Regions from separate parts of the Nonomuraea sp. 10N515B genome, predicted to be linked through region 3. Evidence: riboswitches for the same ligand, from Rfam matches in the RefSeq annotation. Region 3 holds a riboswitch; each other region holds the start of a gene.
What was found. Region 3 has a riboswitch for S-adenosylmethionine ahead of thrC (threonine synthase). Riboswitches for the same ligand answer to the same signal wherever they lie in the genome.
Positions count from the first base shown of each region.

Region 1: linked by a shared signal. The riboswitch ahead of ACTWQA_RS51030 (GNAT family N-acetyltransferase) and the one ahead of thrC (threonine synthase) in region 3 are both predicted to bind S-adenosylmethionine.
Region 2: linked by a shared signal. The riboswitch ahead of ACTWQA_RS13695 (aminotransferase class V-fold PLP-dependent enzyme) and the one ahead of thrC (threonine synthase) in region 3 are both predicted to bind S-adenosylmethionine.

Region 1 is NZ_JBQQBQ010000074.1:5,785-15,443, forward strand. Features, by position in the region: gene ACTWQA_RS50995 (HAD family hydrolase) at 242-892, opposite strand; gene add (adenosine deaminase) at 931-1,959, opposite strand; gene ACTWQA_RS51005 (nucleoside hydrolase) at 1,956-2,942, opposite strand; gene ACTWQA_RS51010 (LacI family DNA-binding transcriptional regulator) at 3,015-4,013, shown strand; gene ACTWQA_RS51015 (alpha/beta fold hydrolase) at 4,186-5,751, shown strand; gene ACTWQA_RS51020 (nuclear transport factor 2 family protein) at 5,900-6,259, shown strand; gene ACTWQA_RS51025 (maleylpyruvate isomerase N-terminal domain-containing protein) at 6,285-6,911, opposite strand; SAM riboswitch class I at 7,034-7,124, shown strand; gene ACTWQA_RS51030 (GNAT family N-acetyltransferase) at 7,133-7,744, shown strand; gene ACTWQA_RS51035 (flavin reductase family protein) at 7,797-8,471, shown strand; gene ACTWQA_RS51040 (NUDIX domain-containing protein) at 8,448-8,963, opposite strand; gene ACTWQA_RS51045 (calcium:proton antiporter) at 9,236-9,659, shown strand, end outside.
Region 2 is NZ_JBQQBQ010000008.1:33,712-43,370, reverse strand. Features, by position in the region: gene ACTWQA_RS13725 (L-aspartate oxidase) at 1-2,288, opposite strand, end outside; gene panC (pantoate--beta-alanine ligase) at 2,389-3,225, opposite strand; gene ACTWQA_RS13715 (Rossmann-like and DUF2520 domain-containing protein) at 3,254-4,144, opposite strand; gene ACTWQA_RS13710 (chaplin family protein) at 4,462-4,683, opposite strand; gene ACTWQA_RS13705 (SAM-dependent methyltransferase) at 4,867-5,829, shown strand; gene ACTWQA_RS13700 (cytochrome P450) at 5,910-7,403, opposite strand; SAM riboswitch class IV at 7,490-7,605, shown strand; gene ACTWQA_RS13695 (aminotransferase class V-fold PLP-dependent enzyme) at 7,651-8,958, shown strand; gene ACTWQA_RS13690 (DoxX family protein) at 9,056-9,659, opposite strand, start outside.
Region 3 is NZ_JBQQBQ010000067.1:21,987-31,645, forward strand. Features, by position in the region: gene ACTWQA_RS49495 (lipid-transfer protein) at 1-800, opposite strand, end outside; gene ACTWQA_RS49500 (Zn-ribbon domain-containing OB-fold protein) at 797-1,201, opposite strand; gene ACTWQA_RS49505 (S8 family peptidase) at 1,227-2,351, opposite strand; gene ACTWQA_RS49510 (SAM hydrolase/SAM-dependent halogenase family protein) at 2,581-3,405, opposite strand; gene ACTWQA_RS49515 (DUF3263 domain-containing protein) at 3,523-3,822, shown strand; gene otsB (trehalose-phosphatase) at 3,862-4,632, shown strand; gene ACTWQA_RS49525 (hypothetical protein) at 4,668-5,243, shown strand; gene ACTWQA_RS49530 (alpha,alpha-trehalose-phosphate synthase (UDP-forming)) at 5,240-6,664, opposite strand; gene ACTWQA_RS49535 (RNA polymerase sigma factor) at 6,696-7,250, shown strand; SAM riboswitch class I at 7,330-7,471, shown strand; gene thrC (threonine synthase) at 7,485-8,720, shown strand; gene ACTWQA_RS49545 (MoaD/ThiS family protein) at 8,744-9,019, shown strand; gene ACTWQA_RS49550 (cold-shock protein) at 9,263-9,463, shown strand.

The sequences.
Region 1 (9,659 bases), on a different contig from region 3:
GGCCACCGTCACTGGGATGACCGCGCTGGGCCAGCAGCTGGCCAGCGAGGCGCGGCGGAACGTCAAGAACCCGCGCATCCACCCGCAGGTGGTGACCGGCCCGTGGCGGCACCTGGTGTTCGGCCACCCGGCCCGCGCTGACGGCAGCGTCGATCGCGGCGCCTCCATCTTTCCAGCGTGCGCCGCGATTTGCGGGGTCTTGGTGTCACCTCCATCTCGGTACGCTCGCCACCGTCGAGGTCTATCCACCGGACACGAATGCCAGGATGTCGCTTACCGCGTCGCGCAGGCTTTTGAAGTGACGGTGCGCTCCGTCGGCGCTAACAGGCGTGTTGACGTTCCACACGGTCATCCCCGCCCGCAGCCCGGCCTGCACGCCGGAAGGAGCGTCCTCAACGACAAGGCAGTGTTCCGGTGTGACACCGAACCGCTCGGCGGCCAGCAGGTAGGGGGCGGGTGATGGTTTGCCCTGTTCTACTGCGGCCGCGTCTACGATCACCTCCGGTATCGGCAACCGGGTGCGGAGGAAACGCCCGCGGACTCGATGAGCGTAGTTCGAGGTCACCAGCGCCCACGAGCCCGGCGGTAGGCTGTGTAGCAGCTGCGATGCTCCGTCAAAGGCGGTGTAGACGCCGGATCGCACGTCCTCGTCCTCCAGCTCATGGAGCAACGCCAGGCAGGTGTGAGGGTCCCGGTCCGGTGTGACAGCGGCGAAGGTCTCCACTGGCCGGGTCCGAAGCGCCACGCGGTAGACCTCGTCGGGGTCCAGACCATGCCGCGCCGCCCACGTTCTCCAGACGCGACGCTGATTGTCCAGGGCATCGATCAATGTGCCGTCGACGTCGAAGAAGACGTATCTCTCAAGTTCCGGAGGCTGATAGGCGGTGGACACACGTTGATCATGTGCGACCACTGGGGCGGTGCCAAAACTCAGCGACACGGCTGACGCCTGCTGGCGCTGGCGTCGGAGCCGGCCTGGCGGGGGCGAACCTGAGCAGCCGGTCCGCTGGCAAAGGCTGCGCCGGCCGCGTGAGCCTGCACGAGTGCTTCCTGTTCGGCCGTCCATCCGGTCGCCTCTCGCAGGCTGCTGAACTCCTTGGTCAGCGTGGTTGCTGAGGTGGTGCGCGTGTCGGTGTTGATGGTGACCGCTAGCCCGCTTGTCAGGAGCCTGGCAGCGGGATGCGCCGCCAGGCTGGGGACTGCGCCGGTCTGTATGTTGCTGGTCGGGCACATCTCCAGGACGATTCTGTCGCGCTGCAGCCGTTCGAGCAGCGCGTTGTCGCTGATGCAGCGGACGCCGTGGCCGATCCGGCGAGCGCCGAGCACCTCGATCGCCTCCCACATGCTGTCGGGGCCTGCGGCCTCGCCGGCGTGAACGGTACAAGGGAGCCCTGCCGTGTGGGCGAGGTCGAAGGCGGCTCGGTGTGGCGCGGCGCTGTGAAGCCGTTCGTCTCCGGCCAGGTCGAGCCCGGCCACCTTGTCGCGGTGCCGCAGCGCCGTCTCAGCGACGGCGAGGCTCTCCTGTGCTGTCTGGTGCCGCAGGCAGCACAGCAGCAGCCCGGTACGTACGCGGGTGGCTTCCCGGCCTGCTGCCAGGCCCTCGGAGACGGCCTCGACTGCCTCGTCCTGACTCATGCCGCGTCGGCCATGCAATTGCGGGGCGAACCGGACTTCGCCGTAGACCACATCGTCGGCACTCCAGTCTTCGACCAGCTCGCGGGCTGCCCTGCGGAGAGCGTCGGGGGTCTGCAGGACCTGTAGTGGCACGTCGATGTAAGTGAGGAACCGGGTCAGGCTGCCGCAATCGACGGGCGCCGTGACCAGCCGCTCGACGGGGCCGTTCAAAGTGAGGCCCTGAAGGCGTGCCAGATCGGCCACCGTGCTGGGGCGCACCGACCCGTCGAGATGGCAGTGCAGTTCGTAACGCGGCATGAGTGCGGGAGCAGCGTCGGACATCATCGGTGTCCTTCTGGGTGAGGGTCGGGTGCTGACGCCTGGCCCGGGGTTCGGGCGCACGTGTCGAAGAGCAACTGCTTGAAGCCGGTGCTGCTGACCCGTCGGACGAGCGTCAGGTTGGGTACGGGAGCCGATCGGCGGCGATCTATGATCAGCTGGCCGCGAGTCTCCTCACCGAGGGCGATGTCCACATGGACCTGCTCCCGCTCGATGGCCAGCTCGGGCCGCAGCGCCACCGCCATGGTGACGGGATCGGGGAGATCGTATCCGGGCAGGCCGGTGACGTCGCGGGCCCAATCGTTGACAGTCCGGTTGATGCGGTGCGCGAAGGTGGCCATGGGCGTGCCGAGCCGCCCCAGGCGGAGCTGGTCTGCGGGCGTCATGACCGCGTCCGTTCGGGAGACGTCCCAGCCGATCCAGGTGACCTTGTCCGGTGTGGCGGCCTGCAGTACTACCCGAGCGGCCTCGGGGTCGGCCCAGACGTTGAACTCGGCGGTGGCCGAGATGTTGCCGCGCATGTCTGCGGCACCGGCCATGCAGTACACATGCCGGTACCGGGTAAGCAGATCGCGATCACGCAGCAGGGCGGCGGCGATGTTGGTGAGTGGGCCCAGAGTGACCAGCGTCAGCTCTCCTGGGTGCCATCGCGGGTAGGACAGCAAGACGTCGACCGCGTGCTGCGGCTCGGCGGCTCGCAGCGGCTCGGGCAGACCGACGTCGCCCATCCCGTCGTGGCCGTGCACCTGCTGGGCGGTGGACGGCGCGCGCGTCATCGGGCGTTCGCACCCGGGATGGACGGGGACGTCGACACATCCAGCTATTTGCAGTGAGATGAGCGCGTTGCGAGTGCCCGTAGCCACAGGTACGTTGCCCGCCACTGTGGTGACGGCACGGACGTCGCCCAGACCGCTGGCGGCCGCGAGCAGGAGCGCCACCGCGTCGTCGGAGCCGGTGTCGGTATCGATGATCAAGGGAAGTGACGGCACGGTCTCCTCCGGATCTAAACGTTTAGAATCGCCACCATATCTAATCGATTAGATGAGAGAATGTAAACCGCCATGACGAATCGCGCAGATAAGCCGATCACGCTGGCCGATGTGGCCCGTAGAGCGGGGACCTCCACGGCAGTGGTCAGCTATGTGATCAACAACGGTCCTCGTCCTGTCGCCGCCGCGACCCGAGAACGCGTCCTGGCCGCCGCAGCCGAGCTCGGCTATCGCCCCAACCGCATCGCGCGCGCATTGCGCTCACGCACCACAGGGGTGGTCGGCCTGGTCGTGGCTGACGCGTCCAATCCCTACTTCGGCGCTCTGGCCAGGCATATCGAGCAGGCGCTCGACAAGCGCGATCGACTCACACTGGTCGGCAACGCTGACTACTCCGCCGACCGGCAGCGGCACCTCGTCGATCGCTTCCTCGCCGCCCAGGTCGACGCTCTGGTGATCGTCTCCGCGGACGGGGAGGACGACGTGGCGGCCCGCGCCGAAGCGGCGGGCGTACCCGCCGTCTACGTCCACAACGGCCCGACCGGCGGGCGCGCACCTGTCGTAGCGGCCGACAACCAGAATGCCGTCCAGGAAGCGGTCGCGCACCTACGCGCGCACGGGCACCGGCACATCGCCTTCCTGGCCGGCCCACACGACACAGGACCGGTGGGGGCGCGGCGGGCTGCATGGCACGCGGCCGTCGCCGACGATCCTGATGCCGTCCTACTGCGTTGTGACTACTCACGGGCAGCAGCGGACGCCCTGGCCCGCCGCCTCGCAGGCCAAGGCGCCATGCCACAGGCTCTGATCACCGCCACCGATGAGCAGGCAACCGGGGTCCTGTCAGGGGCGTGGGCATGCGACCTTCCCGTCCCCGACCGGATCGCCATGATCAGCCTGGACGGAACCCCTGAGAGCGCCCACACCGCCCCGGCGCTGACAGTCACCCGCCAGCCGCTGCAGGCCATGGCAGAGCAGGCCATCGACCTGCTGTTCGGCCATGCATCCTGTTCGCTCGTCGCGCATGCCCCTCTGGTCATCAGACGTAGCTGCGGGTGCGACGAAGGATGACCGATAGGCGACAGGCCCCAGAACGGCACAAATCTTCTGAAATGCGCTGATCCCGGTCGCTGTGAAGGAAATTTCCATTTCTTCTCCGCGCGCGGCGCCGACCGGGAATGATCGAAGATCGGCCGCGTGCCGCGTGAGCGGGCCGGCTGACCGACCAAACGATTGGAGCAACGTGCGAAGAAGATCTTCCCTGCTCGCCACCGCTTTCATGGCGATGGCGGTGCTGTTACCCGTCTTGCCGGCCGCGGCGGCCGCTGAGAACGGTGTCTCGGCGGTCAGCGGGAGTGGCGGCATCGCATGGCAGCCCTGCGAAGAGGAGCCCGCCGCCGAGTGCGGCACACTGACCGTCCCGATCGACTGGTCCAAGCCGGACGGGCCCACCGTCGACGTGGCCGTCGCCCGGCGCAAGGCCACCGATCCCGCCGCCCGGATCGGGTCTCTGGTGCTCGGCGCGGGTGGCCCGGGCGGATCGGGTGTGGAGTTCGCCTACAGCTCCCCCGGATTCTTCACCGAGGAGATCCAGAAGCGGTTCGACATCGTCGGTTTCGATCCCCGGGGCGTGGGCCGCAGTAACCCGGTGATCTGCTCGGCGTCGGTGTACAACGAGATGCCGTACGCCGTCATGAAGAGCCAGGCCGACTTCGACAAGTGGACCGCCTACAACAAGAGGCTGCACGCCGATTGCCGGGCCCGCACCGGCCCCCTGTACGACCACGTCGACTCGGTCAACGTCGCGCGTGACATGGACGCCCTGCGCGCCGCGCTCGGCGAAGAGAAGCTGACCTTCTACGGGGTCTCGTACGGCACCCTGCTCGGGCAGATGTACGCCGAGCTGTTCCCCAACCGGATCCGCGCGCTGGCCCTGGACAGCAACATGGACCACAGCCTCGGCGTCAAGGCGTTCCTCTACACCGAGGCGCTCGCCGTCGAGGACGCCTTCGACCAGTTCGTCGGCTGGTGCGACCAGGAGCCCGGCTGCGCCCTGCACGGGCAGGACGTCCGGGCGGTGTGGAAGAGGCTGCTGGACAAGGCGCAGAAGGGCGAGCTCTACTGGCCGGGCGTCACGGATCGCCCGATGACCGAGCTGCAGGTCCTGTGGAACGGCGTGCTGGGCACCGAGGGGCCCGCCTGGCAGCTGCTGAGCGAGATGCTTCGCGCCCTGGACGGTGGCGAGCCGCCGTCGTGGATGCCGCCGCTGCCCGGACGCCAGCCCGTGACTGGAGAAGTCGCCCAGCTGCCGACCGTGATTCTCTGCGAGGACTACAACCTCCGGGTGCGCAACTATGACGAGTACGCCGAGATCATGCGAAACTCCGGTCGCCTGGCACCCGACATGCGGTTCAACCCGATGCCGATCGAGGACCTGCCCGTCTGCCTCAACCACCCCACCACCAACCCGCAGCACACGCTGCGCTACACGGGCAGTGCTCCAATCCTGCTGGGAAACTCGATCCACGACCCCTCCACCCCGTGGATCTGGTCCGCCAACGTGGGCCGCCAGCTCGGCTCCAAGGCGGTGCTCCTCACCTACGAAGGCTGGGGCCACCGCATTTACGGCAAGGACGAGTGCAGCACGGTGCCGATCGACAACTACCTGATCTCGCTGACCGTGCCCCCGCACGGCTTCCGCTGCCCCGTGGGCGGCAGGGTCGAGAACACGCTCAAGCGGCAGGCCGAGTTGTGGCCGACGGACGGGCTCCCCTGGGGCGGCTCGCTCGCGCCCTCGCTCCGCTCATAGCCGGGGGATGATCTGTGCTGAGCCGGTCGCCAGGACCGGCTCAGCACCAAAACCTCGCTGAACGAGAGCTGTCGTCGGCCGTACCTGTCGGGAGGTGTCAGGTACGGCTGGCAGCCTGGACCGCACCTTCACCAAGGAGTGGGACGGCATGAGCGACACCGAAAAGACGCTGGCGGAAATCGAGCAGCGCATGCTGGACGCCGACGCGGCCTTCGACGAGGGCTTTTTCGCGGAATACTGCGCCGATGACTTCGTCGCCATGGGAAATTACGGCATCGTGTCCAAGCAGCAGGTTCTCGACATGTATGCCAAAGGAAGCGGAAATCCGGACCGGCGTAACCAGGCGCACGACGTCGTGGTCAAACCGCTCGGCGACGCCGGAGCCGTGGTCGCCTACAAACTGACGAGCACGACCGGCGACGAGACGTCCTCGTGGTACGCCTCGACGGTCTACCGCCGGACCCCGGATGGCTGGCGTGTCGTCCTCCTCCACCAGACGCCCATGTAGGTGCTGGAGATCCAGCGACGGGTGCCTAGTGAGTCACTCGGCGCCTGGGGTTGGTGCCCTTCCATTCGGTCAGTGGGGCGCAGTGCCATCTCCACCCCACCTGCCGCTCTTGACCGGGGAGGTCGGCGCGGCCGTTGGCCCACAACAACGTCTCCCACGGGTCCGTGTCCGCCGGCGCCCACGGAAACAAGCGACGCACGGTGGCCGCCGCGAGCTTCTCGGCAGGGAGGAAGCCCTGGCCGACCCCAGAGCCGACGTCGGCGGTGTGCACGAGCATCTCGTCGCAGGCCATCGCGGCGAAACCGGACGCGTCGGCGAGACCCCAGGGATGCCACCCGCGAGTCCCGGGCGCAGTCGCGTCGATGACCCGCGCGAGGATCGTGGCGTATGTGGTCATCGTGGTGATGAGGTCGTCCGGCTTCGACTCAGGACGGACATGGATCTCCGTCGTGCTGAGCTCTTGCTTCCCAGCGGCAAGATCAGCGGCATACCACAGCAGGCAGTCGCTCACGTGAGCCACGGCCTGTGCGGCGGTCCAGTCCATTCCGGGAATGGGGGTTTCCGCCCAGCTCCGGTCGGCTGCTGAACGCAGGAATCTCTCGCATTCGGCTGCTGTCTGCAGAACCGTGCTTCCGTCCATGCGGGGGATCATCGCACACGGCACTGACAGAACTCCCGCGGGCGACGGCTGCTGAACGGCGCCGAGCTGCCCGGCTCCGCCAGAAGCGTCGCGTTGACGGCCCTCCCTGGAGTCGGGCATCATCTCCGCACCGATAGTCATCCAGAGGATCTGAGGGACCTGGCCCGGTGACGGTCCGGCAACCTGCCCGAAGCGGCAAGGTGCCAACGCCAGGAACGATGAGGAGGGTTTCGATGAGCCTGCCACTCGATGTCCCCGTGCTGCGCGGATCGCTGGTCAGGTTGGAGCCGCTGGCGATGCGGCATGCGGCGGATCTGGCGTGGGCGGCGGAGGAGGATCGCTCCGCCTACACGTTCACCCTGGTGCCCCGAGGCGCGGACATCGAGGCGTACCTGCGGGACCAGTGGGAGCGTGCGGGGCTGACGCCGTTCGCGCAGGTGCGGGTGGCGGACGGCAGGGCCGTCGGATGTACGGGGTTCTGGGATCCTCGGAGCTGGCCGGGGCGGGACGAGCTGCGGGCCATCGAAGTGGGCTGGACGTGGCTGGCGGCCTCGGCGCAGGGCACGGGGATCAACGCCGAGGCCAAGCTGCTGCTGTTCACCCACGCGTTCGAGGCGCTCGGGGTGGTGCGGGTCGATCTCAAGACCGATGCCAGGAACGCACGCTCGCGGCGGGCGATCGAGCGCCTCGGCGCCAGGTTCGAAGGCGTGCTGCGGAATTGGTCACCCTCGTGGGCGCCGGGTGAGGAAGGAAAGGTGCGGGACTCGGCCGTCTTCTCCGTGATCGCCGATGAGTGGCCGGAGGTCAAAGCGGCCCTGAGCGCCCGCGTCCGGAGCCGCCGTTGAGCGGTCCGATACCCGCCAGCGGCCCCCCTGACGCGCCACGACACTGATCCGCATGAGCATTTTCGTGGACGCGGACCCGCATGCCAGGATCGAGCCCAACATTCTCTACTTCGGCACGCCCGTGGTGTTGCTCTCCTCCATGAACGAGGACGGCACCCCCAACCTGGCCCCCATGTCGTCGGCCTTCTGGCTCGGCTGGCGGGGCATGCTGGGCCTGGGTTCACGGGCCAAGACGGCTCACAACTTGGTCAGGACGCGGGAATGCGTCCTGAACCTGCCCTCCGACGCGCTCGCCACCGCCGTTGACCGGCTGGCGCTCACCACCGGCGCCCATCCCGTTCCGGACTCCAAGTGGGAGCGGGGATATCGGTACGTGCCGGACAAGTTCCAGCGGGCCGGGCTGACCGCCACGCCTTCCGAGACGGTGGCGCCGCCGCGGGTGGCCGAGTGCCCGGTCAGCATGGAGGCCGTGGTCGAGGCCGTGCATCCGGTGGGGGACGACGGCGGGACGCTGGCGTTCGAGGTGCGGGTCCAGCGGGTGTGGGTGCACGAAGAGATCAGGATGGCCGGGACGGTTGATCGGATCGATCCCGATGCTTGGCGGCCGCTGATCATGAGCTTCCAGAAGTTCTACGGGTTGGGCGCGCAGGTCCATCCGTCCACATTGGCCAGCATTCCCGAGCATCTCTACCGCGGCAAAGACCTAGAGCGAGCCCGCGCGCTCTAGCAGCGTCAGCCACGTACGGGGCCCGCAGAGGCGCTCGATGTCCGCGCGTGGCAGCCACTCGGCGCGGGTGCTCTCAGAGCCGGCCGGCGGGCGGGTCGGGGCACCCGGGCCCCGCAGGACGGCGCGGAACATGGCCATATACGTGAGCGACGCGTAACGGTAGTCGGCGGGCGGGGCGTCGAAGAGCTCGATACGCTGCCAGGCGAAGATCGACAGCGCGGCAGCCGGCAGGCGCAGGCCGGTTTCCTCGTGCAGTTCGCGGACCACCGCGTCGATCGCGCTCTCGCCGGGCTCGAGGTGGCCGCCCGGGATGTCCCAGCCGCGCCCCTCCCGATCGACGCAGGTCATCAGGGTCCTGCCGAGCCCGTCCGCGACGAACGCGAACGCCGATGTGGTGCTCGCCGCGGGCGGAACGGTCCGGGAGAGCATGACGTCGAGGCGGTGCGCCACGGGGATCCAGGGCACGGTCTTTGTCGCGATCACATGGGCCACGAGGTCACCTTCATTCCCGCCAAAACGTGATGTCAAGGCATTATCAGGGTGAAACCATTTTCCGCCTCCAAAAGAAGGGAACAACGCCCTGTATATGCTCCGTAACGCTGCGAGGTTGCGGACCGTTCTCATACCCGCTCTGGCGCTGCTCGTGCTGGGGCTCACCTGGGGCCGCGAGCTGCCGGTCGCGATCGCGATCGTCGCGGCCCTTCTGCTGGCCGGGGCGGTGCTGGCCGCCGTGCACCACGCCGAGGTCATCGCGCACCGCGTCGATGAAGCGGCGGATCGCGGTGTTCAACGCCGAGGGCACGGGGAAGGCGCTCGCCACCGTGGCGACGCTCAGCACGCTGAGCCTGGTGCTGCCCACGTTCACGACGAGCGCGCAAGGGCCGGCGTTCTCTCCCGCCCAGCTCGCCTTCGCGGCGGTGGCCTCGCTGGCGCTGTACGGGTTGTTCGTGGTGACGCAGACCGTACGGCACCGCGACTACTTCCTCCCCGTCCCCAGGGACGGCGCGCCCCTCGACCCGGAGGAGCACGCGCCCAGGCCGTCCGAACGCACCGCGCTGACCAGCCTCGGGCTGCTGCTGGTCGCGCTCGTGTCGGTCGTCGGCCTGGCCAAGGTCGAGTCGCCGGTCATCGAGCTGGCGGTGTCGTCGGCCGGACTGCCCCAGGCCTTCGTGGGCGTGGTGATCGCGC
Region 2 (9,659 bases), on a different contig from region 3:
AGCACGGCCTCCAGCTGGTCCAGCCGGTCGATCTCCACTTCGATGGACAGATCCGGGTACCGCTCCCTGACCGCCCTGAACGCCTCGGCCACGCCACCCGCCGCCACCACGTGGTTGTCCTTGATCAGAGCGGCGTCCGACAACGACATCCGGTGGTTGACGCCGCCGCCGCAGCGCACCGCGTACTTCTCCAGTGCCCGCAGCCCGGGCAGCGTCTTGCGGCTGTCGCGCACCCGCGCCCCCGTGCCACTGATCGCCTCGACCCACCTGCCAGTCAGCGTGGCCACCCCGGACAGGTGGGTGAGCAGGTTGAGCGCGGTCCGCTCGGCCGTCAGCAGGGCCCGCGTCGGGCCCTCGACGGTCATCAGCGCGTCGCCCGCCCGGACCCGCTCGCCGTCTTTGGCCCTCCGCTCGGTACGCCCCGCGCCCAGCCGTACGAACACCGCCTCCGCCACGGCCAGCCCGGCCACGACGCCGTCCTTGCGTGCCACCACGTCAGCCGTCGAACGCTGCGCGGCCGGGATGGTGGCCAGGCTCGTCACGTCCCCCGCGTCCTGCAGGTCCTCCTCGAGCGCCCGGTCGATCAGCGCGTCCACCTCGGCCGCGTCGAGACCGGCGACGGCGAGCTCCTGCGTCAGGCGCGCGGGAATCCCGTGCGGCGTGTACGTCATGCGGGGGCCTTCCTCCGTCAGGGTCACGTCCAGGTGCCCCAGCCATTCGTCGTCGTCACGGGTGTCGTGGTCCTCGCGCCAGTGTGAGCCACGCGTCTCCAGTCTGGCCGCCGCCGCGCCGGTGAGCACGGTGGCGACCGTCAGCAGGTTCGTGGCCTCCCATGACTCGGTGCAGGGCGGCACCTCGACGGGGGTCCAGCGGGCCTCACGCAGCGCCCTGGCGGTGGCCAGCAGCGACTCGCGGCTGCGCAGCACGCTCGCCCCGGTGCTCATGTGGGCCTGGACCCTCGTTCTGATCCTGGGGTCGGCCAGCCCGGGTGCCGACCGGTTCGCGACCGGGTCGCCCGGCGCCGGGCCTGCCTGATGGATGTCCTCGGCGATGCGCTCGGCGAAGACCAGCCCTTCCAGCAGGGAGTTGGAGGCCAGCCGGTTGGCGCCGTGCACGCCGGTGCAGGCGACCTCGCCGCACGCGTACAGGCCCGCGATCGAGGTACGCCCGCGCAGGTCCGTACGCACGCCGCCGCTGGCGTAGTGGGCGGCGGGGGCCACCGGGATGGGCTCGGTGGCCGGGTCGATGCCGTGCTCCCGGCAGACCGCGTAGATCGTCGGGAACCGGCTCTCCCACTTGTCCCGGCCGAAGTGACGGCCGTCGAGGTAGACGTGGTCGCGGCCGGTCGCGCGCATCGTCCGCATGATCGCCTTGGCCACGACGTCGCGCGGCGCCAGGTCGGCCAGCTCGTGCACGCCCTCCATGAACCGGTTGCCGTCATGGTCGATCAGGACCGCGCCCTCGCCCCTGACCGCCTCGGAGATCAGCGGCTGCTGGCCCGTCGAGCCCTCCCCGAGCCAGAGCACGGTGGGGTGGAACTGGACGAACTCGATGTCCCGCACCACGGCCCCGGCACGCAGCGCGAGCGCGACCCCGTCACCGGTGGAGACCATGGGATTGGTGGTGGCGGCGTACACCTGGCCCATGCCGCCGGTGGCCAGCACGACCGCCCTGGCCAGCACCGCGCCGACGCCGTCGCGCGCACCCTCGCCCATGACGTGCAGCGTCACGCCCCTGGCCCGGCCCTCGGCGTCCTTGAGCAGGTCGAGCACCAGCGCGTGCTCGATCACCTCGATCGAGGCGGCCCGCACCGCCTCGATGAGCGCCCGCTGCACCTCGGCGCCCGTGGCGTCGCCGCCGGCGTGCACGATCCTGCGCCGCCGGTGCCCGCCTTCCCTGGTGAGCTGGAGCTTCCCGTCGGGGGTGCGGTCGAAATTGGCCCCGCGCGCCATCAGCCGGCGCAGCGCGGCGGGGCCCTCGGTCACCAGCGTCCGCACCGCCTTCACATCGCACAGGCCGACCCCGGCGAGCAGCGTGTCGTTCAGGTGCTCCTCAGGCGTGTCGCGCGGGTCGAGCACGGCCGCGATGCCGCCCTGGGCCCAGCGCGTTGAGCCCGCCGACAACACGTCCTTGGTGACGACCATGACCTTGGCGGCCGGTTCCAGCTCGGCATAGTGCAGGGCCACGGTCAGGCCCGCGATGCCGGAGCCCACGACGACCAGGTCGGCCTCGGCGGTCCAGCCGGGCGCGGGAGCGGTCAGCCGCAAGGGAATCGCCGGTGCGCTCATTCGGGGTCTCCTCACTGAGGCGATTTCGTCAATATGACGATAACGCCCGGCGCGGCGTGCGCATGCCCCGGGGCGGTCATGATCTCGACGGTAATCCGCCTCAGGTGGGATTCAAGGTCAGGGTGACGTTGTCGATCAGCCGCGTGCCACCGACCCTCGCGGCCACCGCGAGCACCGCCTCACCCGTGTGCGACTCTTCTACCTCGGTGAACGTCGCCGGGTCCACCAGGACCAGGTAGTCCACGTCGAGCTCGGGGCCCGCCGCGTCGAGCACCTGCTGCGCGGCCGCCCGGATCCTGGAAGGGGCCGGCTCGGCGGCGCCCTCGCGCAGCGCCCGGGACAGCGCCAGCGCCACCTGCCGGTCCGCGGCGGACAGGTAGCGGTTGCGGCTGGACAAGGCCAGTCCGTCGGGCTCGCGTACGGTGGGCGCGCCGATGATCTCGACCGGCACGTCGAGGTCGGCCACCATCCGCCGGATCAGCGCGAGCTGCTGGGCGTCCTTCTGCCCGAAGATCGCCACGTGCGGCTGGACCAGGTTGAACAGCTTGAGCACGACCGTCAGCACGCCGTCGAAGTGCCCCGGCCGCGAGGCGCCTTCGACGATCTCGCCCATCCGGCCGGAGAGAAGGCTCACCTGGCGATCGGGGTGGTACATGTCCTCGGCGGACGGATGGAACACCACGCCCACGCCCTCGGACCGGCACATCTCGAGGTCGGCGTCAAACGTACGGGGATATCGGGAAAAATCCTCGGTTGGCCCGAACTGCAGGGGATTGACGAAGATGCTGACCACGACCTGATCGGCCCGGGCCCGGGCGAGCCTGATCAGCGACCGGTGCCCCTCATGCAAGGCGCCCATGGTCGGCACCAGGGCCACCTCGCCACCGGCGCGCGCCTTGACCAGGTCGTCCCGGTTCCTGGCGACGATCAGATCCATAGAGCCCTCCCTCTTCACGGCCTCGCTGTCAGGTCCATATGTTGCCCCCGAGAGCGTCGAGCAGGCGCTCCGCCTCCTCCGGCTTGAGCAGGCCGGCGGCCAGCGCGCGGTCGGCCGTGAGCCTGGCCAGCGCGATGTAGGCGTCGGCCGCCTCCGGAGCCGCCAGGATCAGCGCGTCCACATGCTTGCGCACGGTGCCGGCGTCGCCGCGCACGACCGGTCCCGTCAGGCCGGCGATGCCCAGCCGCAGCACGTTGTCGAGCGCGGCGCCGAGCAGCGGGCCCAGCATGCGCCCCGGATGCTCGACGCCGATGCGTCCCAGGAGCTCCTGCGACTCCGCGACGAGCGTGACCATGTGGTTGGCCGCCCCGGCCAGCGCCGCGTGGTAGAGGGCGCGGTCGGCGTCGGCGATCCAGACCGGCTCGCCGCCCATCTCGATCACCAGGGCCTCGGCGATGGGGCGCAGCGTGTCGGGCGCGGTCACGCCGTAGGAGATGCCGGTGAGCTTGTTGAGGTCGTCGTCGCGGCCCGTGAACGTCATCACCGGATGCAACGCGAGCGGCAGCGCGCCGACCCTGGCCGCCGGATCGAGCACGGACAGCCCGTAGGCCCCGCTGGTGTGCACCAGCAGCTTGCCCTTCAGGTCGGCTCCCGTGGTGGCCAGACCGTTGACGAGGTCGGGCAGCGCGTCGTCGGGCACGGTGAGCAGGATCAGCTGGGCCGCCGCCACGACCTCGTCGGGACGCGACAGCGTGACGCCGAGCCGCTCCGAGGCCCATCGCTGGGAGTTGTCCGAAACCCCGCTCGCGGCCACGACCCGGTGTCCTGCCTGCGCCAACGCGGCGCCGAGAGCCGAGCCGACCTTGCCCGAGCCGAGCACGCCGACGGTCAGCCGTGCCGGGCGATCCCCTGCGTCCATGACGTCACACCCCTGTCGAGCAAATGGCACTGCCGACCAGCGTAACGGCCTCTCAGCACTAGAGATGTGACCGGTGCTTTGCCGCATGTTGAGTTAACGACAAAAGGGACAAGGGCAGACAAATAGTGCACCCCCTGTCGGAAGAGATGAGGAGAGGGGTACATCGCATGGCCGCGGGCGCCGAGTCCTGGTAGGACCCGACGCCCGCATACGATTGCGGCCCCTTGGAGGTGCGCCTGGCCGGGTTCATCCGCCGACTGACCGGCCAGGACCGGGAGCCCGGGCCGGACCGCGCCGGCCCGGGCTCTCTTCGTTGATCAGTGACCTATCACCTTGGCGCCGCCCTTGCAGCCGGCGATGGCGTGACCGAGAACGGCCACCGCGTTGCCGCAGACGTTGATCGGGATGCCGATCGGAACGTGCACTTGGTTGCCGGAAAGCACGCCGCCGCTGCCGTTTGTGATGTCGGCGTGCGCCGGCGGGGCGATCAGCGACAGCATGGCGGCGGCTCCGGCCACGACCAGGATCTTCTTCAGCATGAGAGCTCCTCTCGGTTTCGCGGCACCGGGCCGCGGATGCTTTGCTTCGTTCGACTCCGCCAGTGGGGGGTTGGCAGAGCGCGTCCATGCGATGACGCTGGGTAACGGTAGCGCAATGCGACAGCAATGAGTAGTCAAACGATGACTGTGCGCGTCAGATGCCAGTCGTGAGATAGTCCAGACATGTGGCTCACGTGGCGTGCGGCGACGGAGCGGGCGTTGTACGGCGAGGCGGGTTTCTACCTCCGCGAGCGCCCGTCGGGCCACTTCCGCACCTCGGTCAGCGCCTCTTCGGTGTTCGCTGACGCGGTGCTGGCGCTGCTGAGACAGCTCGACGCCGAGCTGGGTGAGCCCGAGACGCTCGACCTGGTCGACATCGGCGCAGGAGAGGGCGCGCTGGTGGCCCAAGTTCTGGCCGCCGCCGACCCCGCGCTGCGCGACCGGTTGCGGGTCACGGCCGTCGATCTCTCCCCCAGGCCGCAGGCCCTTCCCGAGCGGATCGGCTGGCGCCGCGACCTGCCGGAGCGCATCACGGGGCTGGCCATCGCCAATGAGTGGCTCGACAACGTCCCGGTGGACGTGGCCGAGCAGACGCCCGACGGCCCGCGACTCGTCCTGGTGAACATCCGTACGGGCGAGGAGCGCCTCGGCGGCCCGCTGCGGCCCGCCGACCGGGAGTGGATGGATCGGTGGTGGCCACTGTCCCGGGTGGGCTCTCGGGCGGAGATCGGCCGCCCCCGTGACGAGGCCTGGGCGTCGGTCGTGACCCGCCTCACCAGGGGCCGGGCAATCGCCATCGACTATGCACACCCTGTGGATAACCGGCCGATGTGCGGCACGCTGACGGGATACCGCGACGGCGCCGTCGTCTCCCCGATTCCCGACGGGACCTGCGATATCACGGCCCATGTCGCGCTCGACGCGTGCGCCGCGGCGGGGCGGCGGGCCGGCGCGATATCCACAACCTTGTCCACACAGCGTGACGCTCTGCGGGCCCTGGGGATCACCGGCGCCCGGCCGCCCATGGAGCTGGCCGGCACCGATCCGCGCGCCTACCTGCGGGCCCTGGCCAGGGCGTCGGAGGAGGGGGAGCTCATCGACCCGTCGGGCCTCGGCGGGTTCGGCTGGCTCGACCAGCGACGGTGAGCAGGCCTGGGCCGACGGCGCCAGGACGGCGGATTCGGCTGACGGCGCCGGGACGGCGGATTCGGCTGACTCCCCTCACGTCACTCGGCGGTCAGCTCCAGGGCGTGCAGGCCGCGGATGATGTAGCCGGGCTTCCAGGCCGGCTCATGGCGCAACTCCAGCGTGGCCGCCCGGTCCAGCAGCGCGCCGAACGACTCGATGAGCTCGATGCGGGCCAGCGGCGCGCCCAGACAGAAATGGATGCCGGCTCCGAAGGAGATGTGCGGGTTGTCCACCCGCCCCACATCCAGCTGGTCGGGATCCTCGAACACCTCAGGGTCCCGGTTGGCCGAGCCGAACAGCAGCGCGACCTCCGACCCGCGCGGAATCGTCACGCCGTGGACCTCGATGTCCTCCAGCACCCACCGCTCGAACATCTGCAGCGGCGTGTCCCAGCGCATCAGCTCCTCCACGGCCGTGGGCAGCAGGGAGCGGTCGGCACGCAGCCGTGCCAGCTCGCCGGGGTTCCTGAACAACGACCACCAGCCGTTGCCCGTGACGTTCACGGTGGCCTCGTGGCCGGCGTTGAGCAGCAGGACACACGTGCCGACCAGCTCGTCCTCGGTCAGTTCATCGATCGCGGCCAGCGCGCTGATCAGGTCGTCGCCCGGGCGGCGCCGCCGCTCGCGGGCCAGGGCCTTGAGGTAATCGGCGAACTCCGCGGCCGCGCGTACCGCAGTGTGCTGGGCTTCGAGCGTGGGGTTGAGCTCGTACATGCCGCAGATGTCAGCCGACCAGGGGCGCAGCAAGTGACGCTCCCCGTCGGGGATGCCGAGCATCTCCGCGATCACGGTCACCGGGAGCGGCTCGGCGACCTCGGCGATCAGATCCCCGCCGCACTTCTCCACGTACGTGTCCACCAGGCCCGCAGCGATCGCGCGCACGCGCGGGCGCAGGGACTCGACCATGCGCGGCGTGAACGCCTTGGAGACCAGCCGGCGCAGCCGCGTGTGCACGGGCGGCTCGACGTCGAGCATGCCCGCCCTGATCACGCGCCAGAACGGCTCCTGGAAGTCCGGCTCGGGCGGCCTGCCGAACTCTTCTGGCGTGGCCACGTGAAGGAAGGACCGCCCTAGACGGCGGTCCCTGAGCAGGGTGTTCACGTCGGCGTGGCGCGAGATCAACCACTGGTTCGTCGGCTCGAAGTAGCAGACGGGCGCCTCGCGCCGCAGCTCGTCGTAGACCCGGTACGGGTAGGCCACAAAATCCGGATTCCAAGGATCAAAGCGCACTACTTCATAGTAGAAGCCTCCGGCTCCGCCTCCTGCTGCTCGGACTGCTTGGCGTGCCTGCCGCGCATCCGGATGTTCAGCAGCTCCACGACGGTCCACGAACCGGCTGATCGGCCCGGAGGCGAACAGCATGACCAGCACCGCCACCACGACGGCCGCGATCATCACGCCGAGGTTGTCCACCATGCCGACCGCGGTGATGACCGAGTCGAGCGAGAACACGACGTCGAGCAGCAGGATCAGGTCGCGTCCCGATATCTCGTGGCCGAAGACGACGGACAGCGGCTGAGTGAGCTGCACCACCCACGACAGGCCGAGCAGGAGGAGAGAGCCGTCAAAGTTCGCCGGTTTGCGTTTTGCCGTGGGAACTGGGTTATAGTGCGGGCGTAGGTCATGAGTGCCAGCGACAAGCCCCGGCTAGCTGGCCGGCAACCCTCGCGTCCGCGGCGGGGTGCCCCGGGTGAAGACCTGGTCCGCCACGCGGTGTGGCGGGCAAGCGCGGGCTCCGTGGCTGCTCCAGGGGTCCGATGGTCCCTGAGGGAGATGTGCCGTGTCCACGCTGACGATCTTCGACTCCGTCCCCGCCCAGGCTTCGGGCGAGACCCAGGTCCCCGCCGCCGCGAGCCGGCCGATCCCCGCGGTGCTCGGGGCCGACCTCCAGGTGCCGGTCAAGGGTGGCCGCCTGGTGGGGTACGCCAACCTGGACTACGCGGCCAGCGCGCCCTGTCTGGAGCCGGTCAGCGCCGCCGTCGCCGCCGCGCTCCCGGCCTACTCCAGCGTCCACCGTGGCGCCGGCTACGCCTCCCAGCTCACCACTGCCAGGTACGAGCAGGCCCGCCACACGGTCAGGGCGTTCGTCGGCGCTCGTCCCGACGACGCCGTGATCTTCACCCGCAACACCACCGACGCCACGAACCTGCTGGCCGGCTGCCTGCCCGCGGGCACCACCACCGTCGTCTTCGACACCGAGCACCACGCCTCGCTCCTGCCCTGGCGGAAGTCCGTACGGCTAGCGCCGCCCGCCTTCCCCGGCGAGGCCGTCCGCGCCGCCGACGAGGCGCTGGCCGGGATCGAGGGGCCGAAGCTGCTCGTGGTCACCGCCGCGTCCAATGTCACCGGCGAGCTGTGGCCCATCGCCGCCCTGGCCCACATCGCACACCGGCACGGGGCCCGCATTCTGGTGGATGCGGCGCAGCTCGTACCGCATCGGCGGCTCAACCTGACCGCGCTTGACCTGGACTATGTGGCATTCTCCGGCCACAAGCTGTACGCGCCGTTCGGGGCCGGAGTGCTCATCGGGCGCCGGGACTGGCTGGCCGACGGGGAGCCGTACCTCAAGGGCGGGGGCGCGGTGCGCTCGGTCGAGGAAGAGGCGGAGTGGCACGACGACCCGGAGCCGCGCCACGAGGCGGGCACCCCGAACGTGCTGGGCGCGATCGCGCTGGCCGCCGCCTGCGACGCGCTCACCGCCACCGGCTGGACGGCGCTGGTACGCGAGGAGGAGCGGCTGCTGGCCCGGCTGCGGTCGGGGCTGGCCTCGATCGAGGGCGTGCGAGAGCTGTCCCTGTGGGGGGACGATCACCCGCGGGTGGGGATCGTGTCGTTCACCGTGGACGGGTACTCGGCTCGCGAGGTGGCCGAGGCGCTGTCCAGTCAGTACGGCATCGGAGTGCGCGACGGGAAGTTCTGCGCGCACCCGTTCGTGCGGCACCTGCTGGGCCGAAGCGGGCACGACCGTGAGGACGCCGGATGCGAGGACGGCACGACGTCCGCGGTGCGGGCCTCGATCGGCATCGGGACCACGCAGGAGCACGTGGACCGGCTGGTCGAGGCACTGCGGGACCTGGTCTCCCGCTGAGCTGCCGGGTCAGCGGCTCAGCCCCGCTCACCGGCACCGGTTCAGCGGCTCAGCGGCTCAGCGGCTCAGCGGCTCAGCGGCTCAGCGGTTCGACGGCTCAGCGGTTCGGCGGCTTGCGGTGTTCCGGCTGGTCGTCGGAGACCAGCGCGTCGATGTCCCGCATCTCCTCGTCGCTCAGGTCCGACCTGGACGCCGTCGGCTGCCTGGGCACGTTCGGCCGCTCAGAGGCGGTGGGCTCCGAGGGCGACAGCGGACCTCCGCCGCGCCGGTGGGCGCCCGCACCCATGCCGCCCTCCGCGGCGCGGCGCTCGGCACGACGCCGGAAAATCGCCCCGAACAGCGCGTCAAGTCCGATCCGCCCGCCGCCGACCGCCAGGAACAGCAGGCTCAGCGCACCCAGCGCACCCGCCAGCTCCCAGCCGCCCTCGGTCACCATGATCCCCTTCGTCGAGTGCACGAAGGCGATCGCACCGAGCATGTTGATGAGCAGCAGCAGGCCGACCGGCCGGACCAGCAGACCGAGGATCAGGAAAAGGCCGCCCACGGTCTCGACGACGCTGGCGAAGCCGGCCGAGAGCTCCGGCAACGGGATTCCCATCTCCCTGAAGCCCTGCGTGGTGGCGCCGAGTCCGTGCTGCCACTTCTGCAAGCCGTGCGCCATGAAGACCACGCCCGTCGCCACCCGCGCGATCAAGACAGCG
Region 3 (9,659 bases):
GTGGCGAAGTTGGGCAGCTCCAGGACCGTGTTGGGGAAGGTGGGCGTGACAGTGGAGACGGCGGACAGGAAGACGAGGTCCCGGACGCCGCGGCGACGGGCGTACGACTCCGAGGCCAGCACCACCGCCGCGCCCCCGTCAGAAGTGGCGCAGATGTCCATGAGGTGCAGCGGGTCGGCGACCATGGGCGAGGCCAGCACCTCCTCGGCGGTGACCGGCTTGCGGTAGCGGGCCATGGGGTTGAGCGACCCGGCGCGGGCGTTCTTGACCTTGACAGCCGCGAAGTCGTCGGGTGTGGAGCCGTACAAGGCCATGCGTCTGCGTGCGTAAAGGCCGAAATAGGCGGGGTTCGTGGCGCCCAGGAGGCGGAATCTCAGCCAGTCCGGGTCGTCGGGGCGATCGCCGCCGACCGGCTTGAAGAAGCCCTTGGGGGTCGAGTCGGCCCCTACCACCAGGGCGACGTCGCAGAGGCCCGCCAAGATCCGGGTACGGGCGATGTCCAGGGCCTGTGCTCCCGATGCGCAGGCCGCGTAGCAGGAGGCGATGCGCGCCCCCGTCCAGCCGAGTGCCTGGGCGTAGGAGGCGCCGGCGACGAAGCCGGGGTAGCCGTTCCTGATCGTGTCCGCCCCGACCACGTACTGCACATCCGTCCACGCGATCCCGGCGTCACGCAGCGCCGCGCGGGCGGCCGCGACGCCGTACTCCAAAAAGGGGCGCCCCCACTTGCCCCACGGGTGCATGCCCGTGCCCAGCACTACCACGCTGCTGGGTCTCTTGGTTCCCGCGCTCCGCTCGGTCACGCCGCCCGCCTCCACATCCACACGAGCGGCCCGTCGGCCAGTGGCCCGCTGGTGAGCTCCAGCTCCATCCCGACCTCGAGCTGATCCACCGTGAGGCCGGCGACCTGCCCGAGCACCACGATGCCCGCGCCTTCCAGCTCCACTGCGGCCAGCGTCACCGGCTCGTACGGCTCCGCCGTCACGAACGGCGCCGGCGGCGGATAGCAGGCGTTCGTGTACGACCAGACGCGCCCGCGCCGCGGAAGCCTGGTCACCTCCATCTCCTCGCCCTCGCAGCGCGGATTGGGGCAGAACCCGGGTCGAGGCGGGAAGCAGACGGTGCCGCAGGCCGTGCACCGGGTGCCCAGCAGGAAGACCCCGTCGGCGTCGACGGCGAACCAGCCCTCGATCGCATGCGTCATAGCCGGAGTATCACACAAGCGCTTGCTAGGTTACACCCCTTCTGCGCCCGCGATGCGTCGCCAGGACCCACACCGCCATGGCGGCCACCAGCGCCAGCATGCCCGCCACCACCGCCGCCCTGGACGATGGGGTGGGAGCGGCCGCGATGGAGGGGGCCGGCGGGCGTGCGGGGGCGGACAGCTGTTCCGCCGCGCGCAGGGCCAGCAGCGCGTTGGCCACCCCGTGCCCGTAGCTGCGGTTGTAGCCGGCCGTCGGCCGCTTCAGGACGCCGAGTTCGATGGCCGTGCGCACGTGGTAGGGCGACATATGGGGATAAGCGGATTTGATCAGCGCCGCGATGCCCGCCACCATGGCCGCCGCCGAGCTGGTGCCGTCGCCGACCACGTAGGAGTCGCCGCCGTCCGCCGTGACGATCTGCGTGCCCGGCGCGACCACGGACAGGTAGTCCTGCCGGTTGGAGAACCCCGCCACCTTGAGCCGCTGGTCCACGGCCCCCACGGCGATCACCCCGGGATAGGCGGCGGGAAAGTTCTTCCTGTTGGCCGTCTCGCCGTCGTTGCCCGACGAGGCCACCAGCACCGCGCCCTTGCCGATCGCGTACCTGACGGCCTCCTCCTCATCCGCCGATCCCTCCCACGCGCCGCTCCCGCCGCCCAGCGACATGCTGATGACGTCGGCGCCGTGGTCGGCCGCGTACCGGATGCCCTTGGCCAGCGGCTGACGTCCGCCGGAGGCTTGTCTGCGGCGCAGCGGGTCGCCGTTCTCCAGCGTGACCCTGATGGACAACACCTTGGCCGCCGGCGCCACGCCGACGACGCCGTGCCGGTTGCCGTGCCCGCGACCGGCGATCAGGCTGGCCATGGCGGTCCCGTGTCGGCCCCAAAGTCCCGCGCTGCGGTCGGCGCCGGTCAGGTCGGGCCCCTGGATCACGGCGCCCTCCAGATCCGGGTGGCGGCCGTTGACGCCCGTGTCGAGCACGGCGACCAGCACGCCCGCGCCCTTGGTCGCCCCCCAGGCCTCGGGCAGGCGCAGCGTGTCCAGCTGCCACTGACCGGCACGCGCGGCCTCGCCCGTGTCGTCGGAGGCGCTGGGCGAGGCGACCCCGACCACGAGCGCGGCGAGCAGAACGGGAACGATGATCCTGTTCATCAGGTCACTGCCCGGGCGGCATCGCTGAGCCGGGATGGGGGTGGGCTGGGCGGCATGGCTGGGAGTAAGGACATGGGTGAGGGCGGCACAACGGGCGGCTGGTACACGTCAACCTCGAGCGGTAAGGAGGGGACGCCGATGTGCATTCTGACACGCGAATGCCCACCCGCATGCGACGCTTCAGTAAACAGACCGATACGCGGAGTAATTCCGATCTGTCGCTTTCCTCCTATTGGGTAGGCGAAAGTCGGACATGCGCCCCCGGTGGGAGCCCGAGCCGCTGCGCCGCGTCACCCGAATTGACGGCGATCGCGATCAAACCGGCCGAGTCCGCGAACGCCACCAACTCGCCCGGCGGCACCGCCGCGTACGTCTCCCGGAACGGCAGCGACAACTGCCGCCGCCCCAGCCACACCCCGAGCGTGTCGCCCACCCGGACCCCGAGCGCCTGCAGGTCCCCGGCCGCGATCGACAGCTGGGTGTTGCCATAGCGGTCGACCGAGACCACCTCGCCCTCCACCGACCCCTCGCGCAGGTAGGACGTCGGCTCGGGTAGCGTCACCAGCCGGTCGACCGGGACCTCGGGCCCCAGATCCGCGAGCCGCAGCCCGCCGGAGCCCGACGGAGTCCGGCAGAGCCGCCCCGCGACCGGTGCGAACACGTCCCGCCCGTGGAAGGTCGGCGAGACCGGCCGCAGGAAGTGCTCGTCGTTGCTGAGCTCGTACGCGACCCGCGCGCCGCCGCTGGCGCGCACGGCCCACGACAGCAGCCCGTTGTCCGGGCCGATGAACACCCGGTCGCCCGCCTCGACCGCCACCGCGCGCCTGGCGCCGCCCGTGCCGGGATCGACCGCGCCGATGTGGATGCCGGCCGGCAGGTAGGGGATGGCCTGGGCGAGAACCGCCGCGCCGCGCCGCACGTCCCCGGAGGGGATCAGGTGACACACGTCGATCACCCGCGCCTGCGGGGCGATCCCGGCAATCACGCCATGACAGGCCGCCACATACCCGTCTTCGAGCCCATAGTCGGTGAGGAGGGTGATTACTGAGGTCACATTTCGTGACTGTACGTCTCCCAATCCGCCGTGAACAGCACCACTCCGCACATTACGATTGGCTCGGGCCGCGTGCGTGTGACGAGATCGTCGCACGCCCCTTTCGAGGAGGACACCATGGGAGCACCGCTCAGCGGTGACAATGCTGCCCAGGAAACGTCCCGCCAACCCCTGACAGAACGCGATCTCGAGCTCCTCGCCTTCGAACGCCAATGGTGGCGCCACGCGGGCGCGAAGGAGCAGGCCATCAAGGAGACCTTCGGGTTCTCCGCCACCCGCTACTATCAGCTGCTCGGCGAGTTGATCGACAGGCCGGAGGCGCTCGAGCAGGACCCCATGCTGGTCAAGCGGCTGCGCAGACTGCGCTCCACCCGCCAGCGCGACCGTGCGGCAAGAAGGCTTGGCATGCGCCCCTGACCGGCTGGGTACGGCAGCCGCGTGAGGAACATCCCTGGAATGGAAGCGATCTTGAAGGATCCGGCAGGCGCCGTGATCGGGCTCGACTTCGACGGAACACTGTCGCCCATCGTGCCCGATCCCGCCACCGCCGTGATCCACCCGAAGGCGCCCGCGGTCCTCGCCGAGCTGGGCGCGCACGTCCTGGCCGTCGCCATCGTGACGGGCCGCCCCCCGGCCACCGCACTGGAGCTGGGGCCGGGGCTGGCCGACGTGCCCGGGCTCGTCATACTCGGGCACTACGGCTTCGAGCGCTGGGAGAACGGCCGGATCTCCGCGCCGCCGCCCCCGCCGGGCGTGCCGCGGGCCGAGGCGGAGCTGCAGCTGCTGCTCGACGATCTCGGGCTGGACGGCGTGCGGATCGAGGACAAAGGCCGGGCCGTCGCGGTGCACACCAGACGCAGCCCCGACCCCGAAGGCGCGCTGGCCGCGCTGCGCGAGCCGCTGGCGCGGGTGGCCGACAAGCATGGGCTGGTGGTCGAGCCCGGCCGCATGGTGCTGGAGCTGCGGCCGCCGGGCATGGACAAGGGCCACGCGCTCAGCCTGTTCCTGGCCGAGCGGGCCGCCAGGTCCGTTCTCTTCGCCGGCGACGATCTGGGGGATCTGGCCGCATTCGAGGCCGTACGCGCCTCCGGGCTGCCCGGCGTGACCGTGTGCAGCGGCTCGGCGGAGGTGGCCGAGCTGGCCGAGCGCGCCGACATCGTGGTGGACGGCCCGGAAGGGGTGGTCGCGCTGCTGGAGGAGCTCACGTCGGCGTTCAGTCGTTCATGAGTGAACTGCAAGTCGCGATCTCTAGTGTCGGGCGCATGTCCAAGCGCTCCCTCGCCGTCGCGGCCGTCGCCGCGGCCACCGTCCTGACCGCCGCGCTGCCCGCGAACGCCGCCGCGCCCGCCCAGCCGCTGAAGTTCCGCAACGGCCTGACCCTCTACATTCCGATCCAGTGGGAGGTGCACCGCTTCGGCGCCGACGTGGTCCAGGTCGTCACGGGCAAGTGCGGCAAACCACAGGGCTGGGGCACGCCCCAATGTGACGCCTTCTATCTCCTCGGCCCCAAGAACATCAAGATCGGGGCGGAGGGCTGGGGCCCCTACACCGGCAAGAACCCCTTCTACACGGCGAGCGACGTGCAGCCCTGCCCGGTCAACAAGAAGTGGGGCGAGATCATCGGCCCGAAGGTGACGCGGGGCCTGCGCCAGGTCGGCGAGGGGCACAAGGCCGTCTACAACGCCTGGCAGGCTCGTTGCGTGTCCTACTCAGGCGCCGGTACGAAGGCCCGCTTCACGCAGCGCGAGTGGTATCTGCCGAAGAGCAAGATCCTGGTCGTGGACCAGTGGAACACGCCGGGGCTGTCCGACGCGCTCAAGTACGCGGACTGGAACTAAGCCAGGGCGTCGAGCTGGGCGGCCAGCCACTTCTGGGGCGGCAGGGCGGTGGCCGCCGCGCACAACTTGTCGCGGCGTCGCCTGCGCTCGTCCTCGGGCATGATGAGCGCCTCGTGCAGGGCGGCGGCCGTGCCGCTGATGTCGTAGGGGTTCACCATGATCGCGTACGGGCCCAGCTCAGCCGCCGCCCCCGCCTCGCGCGAGAGCACCAGCGCGCAGTTGTCCGAGAGGACCGGGCCCTCCTTGGCGACCAGGTTCATCCCGTCGCGGATGGGATTGACCAGCAACACGTCGGCCATCCGGTAGGCGGCCAGCGAACGCGGGTAGTCGTCGTTGACGTTGAGGATCAGCGGGTCCCAGTCCTCGGTGGCGAACTCGTTCTCGATCTCCTGAGCGCTGCGTTGCACCGAGGCGGTGTATTCGCGGTATTCGGGCAGGTCGTGCCGGCTCGGATAGGCGAAGGCCAGGTGCACCACACGCCCGTGCCATTCGGGATGCGCGGCCAGGAACTCGCCATAGGCGACCAGGCCGCGCACGATGTTCTTCGACAACTCGGTGCGGTCGATGCGGACGATCAGCTTGCGGTCGCCGACCTGATCCCTGATCGCGGTCATGTAGGACTCGACATCGGGCTCGCAGGCCCGGTCCCACAACGCCGCGCCGTCCACGCCGAGACTGTGCACGCCGACCCTGGTCGTCCTGCCTTCGTGCGTGACGCTGTGGGCCACCCGGTCGACCTCGGCGCCGAGCAGCGCTTCACAGCAGTCCATGAACGCCCCCGCCCACCTTCCTGTAAGGAACCCGGCGTGATCGGCGCCCAGGATGCCCTCCAGGACCTCGCCGACCACCTCGTCGGGCAGCAGGGAGAAGTATTCGGGCGGGGCCCACGGGGTGTGGCTGAAGTGGGCGATGCGCAGGTCGGGCCGCTCGGCCCGGAGCATCGCAGGGGTCAGCGTCAGGTGGTAGTCCTGCACCATCACCCGCGCGCCGTGCCCGGCCTCCTCGGCAAGGGCCAGCGCGAACGCGCCGTTGTAGTCGCGGTAGGACTCCCACTCGCGCCCGAACCTGGTGCCGAAGTTGGGTGCGTTGGGGATGTCGTAGAGCAGGTGGTTGACGAACCACAACGTGGAGTTGGCCACGGCGTTGTAGGCGCGGTGGAAGGTGGCCGGCGGGATGTCCAGCATCCGCAGCGGCCCGGTGTCGTAGCCGGCCTGGTCGATCCGGCCGCCGGGAGACAGCCGGACGGCGCTGCGGTCATCGTCGGACAGCGCCGCGCAAACCCACAGGACGCCGTCTTCCTTGGCCACTCCGGACAGCCCGGACACCAGCCCGCCCCCGCCACGTTTCATGGTCAACTCGCCGTCGTCGGAGACGGTGAAGGAGACAGGCCCTCTGTTGGAGGCGACCAGGACGCTGTTCATCATGGCTCCCTTCGATCATAGGATCCCAGCTATGGCGCTTGATGAGCTAACCGAGGAACTCGCCCGATCCGCCGCAGCCGGAGATCATCGCGCGCTTGGTGAGCTATTGGCCAGGATCGAGCCCGATGTGATGCGCCACTGCGCCCGGATCCTGCCCTACCACCAGGACGCGGAGGAAGCCTCCCAGGACACCCTGCTGGCCGTGGCCCGCAACATCGGCCGCTTCGAGGGGCGGGCCAGGTTCAGCACCTGGCTGCACATCGTGACCGCCAACTGCGCGCGGACCACCTACCGATCGCTCAAGCGCCGGGCGGCGGAGCAGACGTCGGAGGAACTGCCCGTGCAGAAGCCCGACGTGCGGCGGGTGAGCGTGATCGCCGGCTCCCGGCTGGACCTGCTCGACGCGATGGAGGCGCTGGAGGCCGACAAGCCCGACCTGGCGCAGGCGCTGGTGTTGCGCGACATCGTCCAGCTCGACTACAACGAGGTGGCCGAGCAGCTCGGCATCCCGCTGGGCACCGCCAAATCCCGCATTCACCAGGCCAGGAAATACGTGCAGGGTGTGCTCGGTGAGGACTATCGCTGAGACTGCCCGTCTCGAATGCTGAGACGGATGGTAATTCCGCCTACTTAAGCGGGTAGAGTCCCTTTCAACAACTGCATATTGCTCATCCAGAGGGGTGGAGGGACCGGCCCTGCGAAGCCCCGGCAACCCTCCCGGCTTGTGACTCGCGACAGGGCGAGGCCGACCGGGACAAGGTGCCAATTCCGGTTCGCGGTCAAGGTGGCCGCGGGCGAAGATGAGGGAAGGCCTCGCTTCATGTCGCTCGACTTTGGTCCTGCTGTCGCTCTGTCCTGCCGCGAGTGCGGCACGCGCTACCCTCTCGGCCCCAGCTTCGCGTGTCTGGAGTGTTTCGGGCCGCTCGAAGCGGCCTACGAATTCGGCGCCGTGACCCGCGCGGACATCGAGTCCGGTCCCGCCAACATCTGGCGCTACCGCTCCCTGCTGCCCGTGCCGGCCGACGTCGCCACCAAGCCCAACATGAACCCCGGCTGGACCAAGCTGGTCAAGGCGGGCAACCTCGGGCAGGCGCTCGGCCTGAAGTCCCTGTACGTGAAGGACGACTCCGGCAACCCCACCCACTCCTTCAAGGACCGGGTGGTGGCCATCGCCGTCGAGGCGGCACGTAACTTCGGTTTCCACACGCTTTCCTGCTCCTCCACGGGCAACCTCGCGGGCGCGGTCACGGCCGCCGCGGCGCGGGCCGGGCTCGACGCCTGCGTGTTCATCCCCGCCAACCTCGAAGCCGCCAAGATCGCCATGGCCCGGGTGTTCGGCGGGAGGCTGATCGGGATCGAGGGGACCTACGACGAGGTCAACAGGTTCTGCTCGGAGCTGATCGGCGACCCTCTGGGCGACAAGTGGGGGTTCGTCAACGTCAACCTGCGGCCCTACTACGCCGAGGGCTCCAAGACGCTCGCGTACGAGATCGCCGAACAGCTCGGGTGGCGGTTGCCCGAGCAGATCATCATCCCTATCGCCTCCGGGTCGCAGCTCACGAAGATTGACAAGGGCTTCAAGGAGCTGGTGGCGCTGGGGCTGGTCGAGGACACGCCCTACAAGATCTTCGGGGCGCAGGCGGCCGGGTGCTCGCCGGTCTCCACCGCGTACAAGGCCGGGCACGACGTCGTCCAGCCGGTCAAGCCGGACACCATCGCCAAGTCGCTGGCCATCGGCAACCCCGCCGACGGGCCGTACGTGCTCGACATCGCCCGCCGCACCGGAGGGGCCGTCGAGGACGTCACGGACCCCGAGATCGTGGCCGCCATCAAGCTTCTGGCCTCGACGGAGGGCATTTTCGCCGAGACCGCGGGCGGGGTTACCGTGGGCGTGCTGAAGAAGCTCGCCGAGAGCGGGCGGCTCGATCCCGAGGCCGAGACCGTGGTGCTCAACACTGGTGACGGGCTCAAGACGCTCGACGCCATCACCGGCGACGACGCCCAGCCCACCGCCGTGATCCGGCCCTCTCTCGACGCGTTCCGCGCGGCTGTCTGACAACCAGGAAAGGCAAGATAACCATGAGCGTTTCTGTGCGGATCCCCACGATCCTGCGCACGTACACCGGGGGGAACGCGGAAGTGAGTGGCGAGGGCGCGACGCTTCGTGACGTGCTCGCCAAGCTCGACTCCGACTACCCGGGGATCGGCGCGAGAATTCTTGATGAATCGGGCAAGATTCGGCGTTTCGTCAACGTTTACGTGGGAGAAGAGGACGTCCGTTTCGCCGAGGGGCTCGACACTCCCGCCCCTGAGGGCACTCAGATCTCCATCATCCCGGCGGTCGCCGGCGGCTGAGTGCGATCGATCACATCATTGGAAGGCGCCCCCTAGTGGGCGCCTTCTCCTTTTCCCGACTAATTCAACGTTGAACAAGGTACTCTGCGAAGAAATGCGTCGTTTGCGGATTGACTCTGTTGCCAAACCCCGTGCCACAGGTATGGTCGAGGCGATCGTCTGGCTGTTTTTCAGTTAAGTCAGGCGATTACGGTCTCGCGGTGGAATGGGCGAGATCTGTAAGCCCAGTAAGAGGAGTCGGAAGTGGCGCAGGGCACCGTCAAGTGGTTCAACGCGGACAAGGGCTACGGCTTCATCGCGGTAGACGGTGGTAAGGATGTATTCGTCCATTACTCAGCGATCCTGATGGACGGGTACCGAGCACTCGAACAGGGCCAGCGCGTCGAGTTCGAGATCACGCAGGGCCAGAAGGGGCCGCAGGCGGAGTCTGTCCGGGCGGTCTGATTTTCGTCACTGGTATGCACCCGGTGGCGGCATCGCACGGCAACGCAGTCCGGGCGAGGCGGCCTCCATTCTTTCGTCGACCTACGGCGAGCCGCACGGTGAGCGGCTCGCCGTACAGACGGACTGACCAGGGCGGGAACCGCAGGAAGGTAGACGTTCGCTTGCACTCGGCAGGGTAGAGTGCTAAACAGTTCGT